Regions from separate parts of the Pseudoalteromonas sp. MMG033 genome, predicted to be linked through region 1. Evidence: predicted binding sites of a transcription regulator. Region 1 holds the regulator's gene; the other holds the start of a gene.
The links. The regulator LexA, encoded in region 1, represses DNA repair genes until DNA is damaged. The targets are predictions, from matches to a motif close to TACTGTATNNNNATACAGTA.

Region 1 (4,208 bases):
TGCGAAGCTTCGCTTCGCTCTCATTTCGCCCATGTGAAAGTAGGACATTCTACTGCGTAGCGCACCAAGGGGCCAATTAAATAACCCCGCTGCTGTTAAAATGACTCAATTCACCTTGCGCAAAGTAAATGTACTCGCTTCGCTCTTTGTCACTGTACTTTGCACTTAATTCATCCATTCGACATTAGTACATCTATGTACGTCAAACCCGTTGCAGAAATGCAGCGGGTTTTTTCGTGCTAAATCGTCTCGAAAGTTGTAGAGGTCATGCACATTGATAAAGAGACGAATTAGCGCAAGGTGAAGGGAATATCCTTCACCGCCGACAAGGCAAGCTCAAGATTTCCTCAGCAACAGCTAAAACGGCTCATTTCACCTTGCGCGAAAAGAATGCCAGCGCTTCGCGCTGTGTCATTAACCTTTCGTACGATATTCACCTTGCGCAAATTGAACGTACTCGCTTCGCTCGCTGTCGTTACATTTTGCACGTTAATCACCTTGCGTGAAAAGAATGCCAATGTTTCGCGTTGTATCATAAACTTTCATTTTGCTCAAAGGTTGGTGAATCGCAGCGCAATTGTTTGCAAAGAATGGCTATTACTTTCGACGAAATATAACTTCTTGTTGAACATATAGATTTATTATTTCGCTCATCCAACTTACAAGATGCAAAACATTAATGACAGTAAGCGTTGGTGATAAGTCTATTGTGTCTTTTAGCAAATGGTGAGACATCTTAGATTAGTGCTCGTTAAGCTCGTGTGGTGCAAGTGCATGGCACAAAGTAGTCTTCGCTTAGGTCGTTACACAGTATCTACCTTATGTAATGTAGTCACAACCTGAGCCTTTTTAAACTTTAGAAATCTGCTTCAGAGAGACTAAAAACATTTAATAAATTTATACTCTTTATATATTTTTTAAAGGTTGGTTACCTTTTTAAGAACACGATATTTTTATGTTTTTCGTTTTTTAATTTCGTTTGGTTATATTGATTTTATAGAAGTTATTATGCGCTATAATAATTTATTTATTTTTGTTGAAATGAGAAATAAATACTGTTAGGTTTATTTGTGTCAACAAGGAGATATAAAAATGTTATTAAAACTCAAAAAGAAAAACATCAAACTTATTAGTCATGATAAAGCTAGCGTACCAGCTGAGATGACTCCACAGGTTGCAGGCGGCTTCTTCAAGACTTGGGAGTGCACTGGTACTAGAACTTGCCCAGGTACTTATACGACTTCAGCTTGCTAAAGTCTGTATTTAATGAGCTACATAATTGTAGCTCTATTACGTAATTTATTATTCTTTTAAACACTCATCTTATTACTACTTTTTATTATATTAATGCTGTTCTAAATTTCATTATTATCTTTTCATATAAATAAAGTGCGATTTAAATTCTTAATCCCTACTTATTTTATATTTTGCAACAAAGTTGGTTTTCAACTTTAGATATTAATCACTTTTCTGTTTTTATTAGAGTCTGGTTTTTATTCTTTACTCAGTCAAAATTATAGAGGTTTTGTATACTTAATAGATAAGTTTGAGGGCCTCAGTACTAGATGGGATCATCAATTATCATTAAATGCTTAGAGATTTTTGTTGTCCTACGTGGCTTCAGATTTAGGTTTTTATCTTAGCCTTATTATTAATGAATCGAAAAAATTGTGAGTAACATGATTTGCTGTGATCAAGTGATGCCCTCTTAATGTTGCTGCCTTGTTCCAAATAGTTCTAGTGAATCAGTCAAGTATTAGAGGTTTAGCATTGCGATTTAATTTTAACTGTATATACTCACAGTAAATGCACTGTATGGAAAACCAGTTATATGCGACCTTTAACAAAACGACAAGAACAAGTATTCGAGCTGATCAAAGTTTTTATCAAAGACACAGGTATGCCACCGACTCGTGCGGAAATTGCAGATTCTCTTGGTTTTCGCAGTGCCAATGCTGCTGAAGAACATTTGAAAGCGCTTGCTAAAAAAGGAGTCATTGAAATGGTGCCTGGCGCAAGCCGCGGTATCCGATTGGTGGAAGCGGATGAACCAGAGCAGCTGGGGTTACCTCTTGTAGGTCGCGTAGCAGCTGGTGAGCCTATTTTGGCGCAAGAGCACATAGAGAATCACTGCCAAGTAGATCCAGGGATGTTCCAACCACCTGCTGATTACTTACTTCGGGTTAATGGTATGAGTATGAAAAATATCGGCATAATGGATGGTGACTTGCTTGCTGTTCATAGAACTCAAGTTGCCAATAATGGGCAAGTTGTTGTTGCTCGTGTTGAGGAAGACGTCACCGTTAAGCGTTTTGAAAAAGTCGGTAAAAAAGTATTCTTACATGCTGAGAATGAAGATTTCTCACCGATTGAAGTTGACCTAGAGCAAGAGGTTTTCAATATTGAAGGTCTCGCTGTTGGTGTGATCCGCGGCAACTTGTAACGTTTTGCTGATTGCCTGATAAGCTGAGATATTATATTTCAGCTTATCTCACCAAAACCATTTTTATAAATTAAAAGACCCCTTTTAAACTATACTTCCATATCATATACTTACGTTACATAAATATAACATCAGCTTTGGAATACGTGCTTGTTAAGCAAAAATAAAAATTATTTTGCACTAAATCCATGATTCGCAGTCTGAGCTATTCGTCTTAATTTAAGAACTTAAATTTATTTGTATTCACAGGTTACATTTGATTTCAAAAGAGATCAGAGGCTTGCTTGTGATTGTGTTAAAACCACTGGAAATGAATTGAATATGGAGCAGCTTATGACTTGGTTTAAAGTAGTATTGATTGTGGCTTTGGTATGTATGTTATCCGCCTGTGCTTCGAGCTCAAACAATACACGGTCAGGCTTTTTACCCAATTATGATGTATTACTCCCCTCTGATGACTATGAAGACACCAACTTATTCGTTGATAACACATTCAATAGAGAAGTGTTAAGTAAAATCGAAGTGCTCTATATTCCTCAGTTTGAAGTGTGGATTAACGCTTCTGAATCTGAGTTTTTAAACATTAATCCTCAGCATGTTGCTAAGCTAAGTCATTACATGCAGTCGCAAATGCAAATCAAATTGAGCCCTTACTATAAAGTTGTAACAGCAAAACCCGAAGGTGTAGATGACACTGTATTGACAATTGAAGGCGCTTTTACAGATGTGCAATTTAAACCCATTTCATTACAGGTGAGAGACTTTGTGCCTATCAGGTTAGTGTATAACGCGGGCAAAACAGCTTACTTGGCTGCGACAGAGCAAACCGAGGCTTTAACACATGTGTCACTTGAGTCAGCGTTTTATTTAGGGAGTCGAAAGGCCCCAGTGGTGATGATGACTGCACATAAAGAATTGGATTCGGTACTGAAGACTGATGGTACTGAGAATGTTGAAACGGTTAAGGCCGTACTCGATGTTTGGATAGGTAATTTTGTTACTGCGATGACTCAACATCGTAATGTTCAGTAAAACTAAAGGAGCTTTTATGAAGATAATAAAAGGCAAGCAGCTAGGTGTTATGGCAATATTTTGTTTGGCATTAATTGGTTGTTCAGAGCAAAAATCAGAGCAAGAGCAATCAGAGCAGCTTCGTCCAGTGAGGACATTATTGCTTTCTTCACAAGTCGATGGCCCTTTGGTGGAATTCCCTGCGGTAGTCGATGCAGCTTCTTCTGCGGATCTATCATTTAAAGTACCGGGTGAAGTTACAGAGTTGCTGGTAAAGCAGGGGCAAGAAATTCAGCTTGGTGATGTTATTGCTAAGTTAGACGCAACAGAATACAAACTTTCTTTAGATGAAGCGCAGGCTAATTATAATAAAGCACAGGCGGATTTTAGGCGTGCTAAACAACTTATTAAATCCGGTACGATTTCGCAATCTGACTATGACCAACTACAGTCCCACTTTACTAGTGCAAAAAGTAAATTGGCGAATGCAAAAAACAACTTGTCTTACACAAGCTTAAAAGCATCATTTTCGGGTGTTGTGGCACGCACTTACATAGAGCGTTTTGAAGAGGTACAAGCCAAGCAAGTTGTCGCAACACTGCAAGATATCAAGCATGTAACGCTTAAGGTCAATGTGCCTGAGAGCTTAATGATTAAAGTCTCAAAAGATGCGCCTAAACACATTATTGCAGAGTTTTCAGGGATCCCTGATAAAACCTTTCCATTAGACTTTGTTGAAGTGAGCACACAAGCT
Region 2 (4,208 bases), 670 kb from region 1:
TGATGAATGAGCGAAGGTGTGCCACTAAAATGGTGATTCAACTGTGCCTGTGTAGCAGACTCAAAGTCACCTTGAATTGGGAAGTGGGTGATCACCGTACTGGCTTCACCTTGGTTTTCACCCAATATGGCTGAAATATTATCAAAGATGACGGGCATTTCTTCGAGTAGATGCATGCTCCATTGCACGGACACTTGTTTGATTTTTTTGTCTTTTGGCAATGTGGTTTTCGCATCAAAAGAGTGAATACTTTGTGCTTGTGGCGGAATAACATGTGCGTCAGAGCCATAGACTTGCATTTCGCTGCCATCACTAAACTCAATGGTAAATGAGGTATAGAATAAAATGTCTTGAGCAAATTGCGCACTTGCAAGTGCTGGTAACTGTACGTCAAAGCTGACTTTGAATGGCGTAGATTGTATAAATGTTTGATTAAGCTCGAACGAGCGCTCGATTTCAAAATGACTGTGCGCGTTCACCTGTAGGCTGTATTCGCCAGAGATAGGGTTGGTATTTGTCCTAGCGATCGACGTCACATCGCCATAGTTTACTTTTATATTCTCCAGAGACTGTTCAAAGTTAAGGTGGGCGACTGATTGAGCATAAGATTGACAGCTATATATACTGACCAAAGCAAGCACTAAAGGCTTAATTTTCATTTTCCTTTCCTTATTTAGTTGTAATTTCAAAGCACTTGTCGGTAGGTTGAATAAAATATTTATGGTAAGTTTTAAATTTGAAATAAAAATACTATTTTAGTATTGCTTTTTTGGTGGAGGAGCCTGTTTTTTATTTAGTTAATAGGGGTTACCTATCAGGTTCGATAATAATTTCTTCGCTGACTGGGTTATACAAACTTGGTTTATCAATTTGCTGAGCAATCAGTTTTTGTGGCAGGTATGGCGTGAGTAGAGGAGAAAAAGCACTGACTTCATGATAGTGCTCATCTAACCATTTATTTAAGATCTCAGGTTGTTGAGGCAATATCAATGGGCTGGCTTTGTCGTGAAATGGTGTGAGTTTTGGGTGAGGTGGAAGAGTGATAATTGAACAAGAAAAAGTGTATTCACCTGTCACTGGGTGTAGCCACTTTTTATATAATCCTGCGAAGCACAATGCCGCATTATGCGCTTGAAAGTCATGATAATGGATTGGTTTTCCATGTCTATATTGGGTTTCACCAAACCCTTTTGCTACCACAATGCAGCGGCGGTACCTATATGAGTGGTATGCTGCACTGCCTTTCACATTGAGCTTATCGTATCGGCTGTTAAAAGACGTGTATTTTGAAGGTTTAAATCCTGTCGCCGTTTCTGATAGCAACAACCACCAAATGGCATCGCTGAGCAGATGCTGATTATTTTCTTGATATAGGATACTTATCTTATCTGTCGCCCGTTTGAATCGTGAAAACTGTATTTTTTCTGCTGGGTTTTCAATGCCTAAATCCAATAGAACTTGGATCACAAATGGGTCGTCAGTGATATTGAGTCGGCCACACATACTCACTCCTCATCTCCACTTTACACATCAGTGATACTCACTTGAGTTTAGCGGTGAATGATAAAAAATGATCATACTTGCACTTTTAGTTATGATCTATGATACTGTATATATATACAGTAAAGTGTGTGATATGGCCAATTTAATTGATTTTTTACAGCATCAGAATCTTGTTTGGCAAGGCACCGATAACGCGCCTTTGTCTCAATGCGTGAGTGAAAAGCACAGCACAGGCTATGAGGCCTTAGATAATCACCTTGATGGTGGATTTCCTTTCCCTGGAGTAGTGGATATGCAAAGCGAAACAGGCATTGGTGAGCTGCAATTACTCCTGCCTTTTATTCGTTCGCGAACACGTTTGTGTGTGATGATAAACCCGCCAGCTAAAGTGAATGCACATGCATTGATACATCAAAATATACCCACAGAATTAATATGGGGGGTGACCACTTCCGATCCTATTGAAGCACTTTGGGCGGCTGAGCAATGTTTAAAAAGTGGCGTGTGCAGCAGTGTGCTGTTATGGCACCAAGAAGTACAGATCCATCAAGCAAAACGTTTGTTATTGAGTGCGCAAACTGGGCAAAGCATGTGTTGTCTGTTACGTCATAGCATGGTGCAAGGTGGCGCACTGCCTGTCAGTTTATCTATGCAGCTGGTGCCGAGCTCTGCAGGGTTAAATATCAAAGTAAATAAGTTAAAAGGGGGATGGGCAAAACCGAATATCACGCTCGCATGGTCATTACTTTGGCCGCAACTTGTTAGCCATTCTGAATCTGTGCATGGGCAGGTATTGCCGTTTAAGCACAGTGGTAGCAGGTAATTGCGGTGCTTTGGCTTTATTTACACTTTCCTCAGTTACAGTTAGATGGTTTGTTAGCTCAAGATGATCAGCTCCCACCGACCATTATTGTGTCCGGTAGTAACAATACGGTTGTGCAATTAGATGTGTCAGCTCATGAACTTGGTGTGAAGCAAGGGATGGGGCTAGGTGCTGCTTCATCAATGAGTACGTCATTAAATGTGTATGAATTTAAAGCCTGTTATGAGCAAAAACGATTGCTAGAGCTGGCTCAGTGGTTGTATTTAGATACCGCTGAAATTCATATTTCGACGCCCTGTGGTTTATTGCTCAAAGTGTCTAACATGCTGCCTTTACATACTGATTTAGCACATTATTGGCAACTTATTAAAACCCGCCTTGAAACGCAAAATGTTCAGTATCACTACAGCTTCGGTTATTCACCACTGGCGGCTCAGTTACTCGCACAATCGGGTTTTAATCGGCTTTGTGACGACCGGGTACAACTGGCAACTGAGCTTGGTAAATTACCTATTTCGTCGCTTTCATTGAGTGAACGTCAAAAGCAACAACTTAATCGAGTTGGTATACACACAGTGCAAGCCCTCTTTGAACTCCCTTTGGTTGAACTGGGGCGGCGTTTTGATAATGAATTGGTGCAGTATATTGGCCGACTGCAAGGCAAGCTGCATCACCCGGTCGAGTTTTATCAGCCACCTGAGGTATTTGAACGAGAGGTCACCTTGTTGTATGAATTAGAAAACCTTGATCATCTGATAAAGCCTCTATTTAAATTATTAAAACAGCTAGAAGTATTTTTAAAATTGCGCGATAAGCTGACATCATCAATCGAATTAGTATTAATGCAAAGAGATATCGAACCGCTTTGTTTAACCATCGGCTGTGCGCATGGAGAGTATCGAGCAAAAAAATGGCAAGAGTTATGTCAGTTGGTATTGGCGCGCACGCAATTATCAGCGCCGTTACAAGCGGTGGCTCTAAAGGTGGATACATTCTGTGAGCCACAGGCGCACAGTGATGATTTATTTTCTGAGCGCATCGGCACTATGACACGTGCAGGTTTGCTCTCTATGTTACAAGCAAAATTAGGCGAAGAGTCTGTATTTGGTATTCAAACCACACCTGATGCTCGCCCTGAGTATGCCACAGTCCGAAGTGAACCCGTTTTAAATGCAGCGCCTGCAAAGCCATCTGAATACACTACACCACTGCTGAGACCCAACTTGTTGTTCAATGAAATTCAACCGCTCAATGATAAGGTGATTTTACTTCAAGGACCGGAGCGGATCTCTACTGGCTGGTGGGATGGTGATGACATTGAACGAGATTATTTTGTAGCACAAGACATGCAGTTTAGACTGCTATGGGTGTTCAGAGATAGGCAAAAGCGCTGGTTCATACATGGGATATTTAGCTGATGCAATACTCAGAGCTTTTTTGCCAGAGCAACTTTTCTTTTTTGGAGGGAGCCTCTCACCCTGAAGAGCTTGTCAAGCAAGCACATTTTCTAAGGTATTCAGCGTTGGCGATCACCGATGAATGCTCATTAGCGGGAGTCGTTCGAGCACATACCTTAATTAAAAACACTGAGCTTAATTTAAAGTTGATTGTGGGCAGTGTGCTGCGTTTTGAGTCGCTCAAGGTTGTATTACTTTGTCCAAATAAAGTCGCTTACAGCGAATTATGCCGAGTGATTAGCAATGCCAGACGCCGAGCGAGCAAAGGAGAATATCAACTTGAAAAGTGGGATTTATTGTCATTAAAACACTGCTTCATTTTGTGGTTGCCGACAGGTAATAAAGCAGATGAGGAGTGGGGAAAATTACTTACTCGCCATCACCAAAAACGCACTTGGATTGGTGTTCAAAGAGAGTTAAGCAAT

Region 2: imuA (translesion DNA synthesis-associated protein ImuA) is a predicted target of LexA. The motif match lies at 1,606-1,625, and genes of this name have one in related genera.

What each region holds. Positions count from the first base shown of each region.
Region 1 is NZ_CM170070.1:1,088,663-1,092,870, reverse strand. Features, by position in the region: gene AC2CZC_RS05000 (hypothetical protein) at 348-536, opposite strand; gene AC2CZC_RS04995 (hypothetical protein) at 1,093-1,254, shown strand; gene lexA (transcriptional repressor LexA) at 1,832-2,443, shown strand; gene AC2CZC_RS04985 (DUF3313 family protein) at 2,777-3,475, shown strand; gene AC2CZC_RS04980 (efflux RND transporter periplasmic adaptor subunit) at 3,492-4,208, shown strand, end outside.
Region 2 is NZ_CM170070.1:415,100-419,307, reverse strand. Features, by position in the region: gene AC2CZC_RS01895 (hypothetical protein) at 1-659, opposite strand, end outside; gene AC2CZC_RS01890 (SOS response-associated peptidase family protein) at 808-1,503, opposite strand; gene imuA (translesion DNA synthesis-associated protein ImuA) at 1,637-2,326, shown strand; gene AC2CZC_RS01880 (Y-family DNA polymerase) at 2,332-3,744, shown strand; gene AC2CZC_RS01875 (error-prone DNA polymerase) at 3,744-4,208, shown strand, end outside.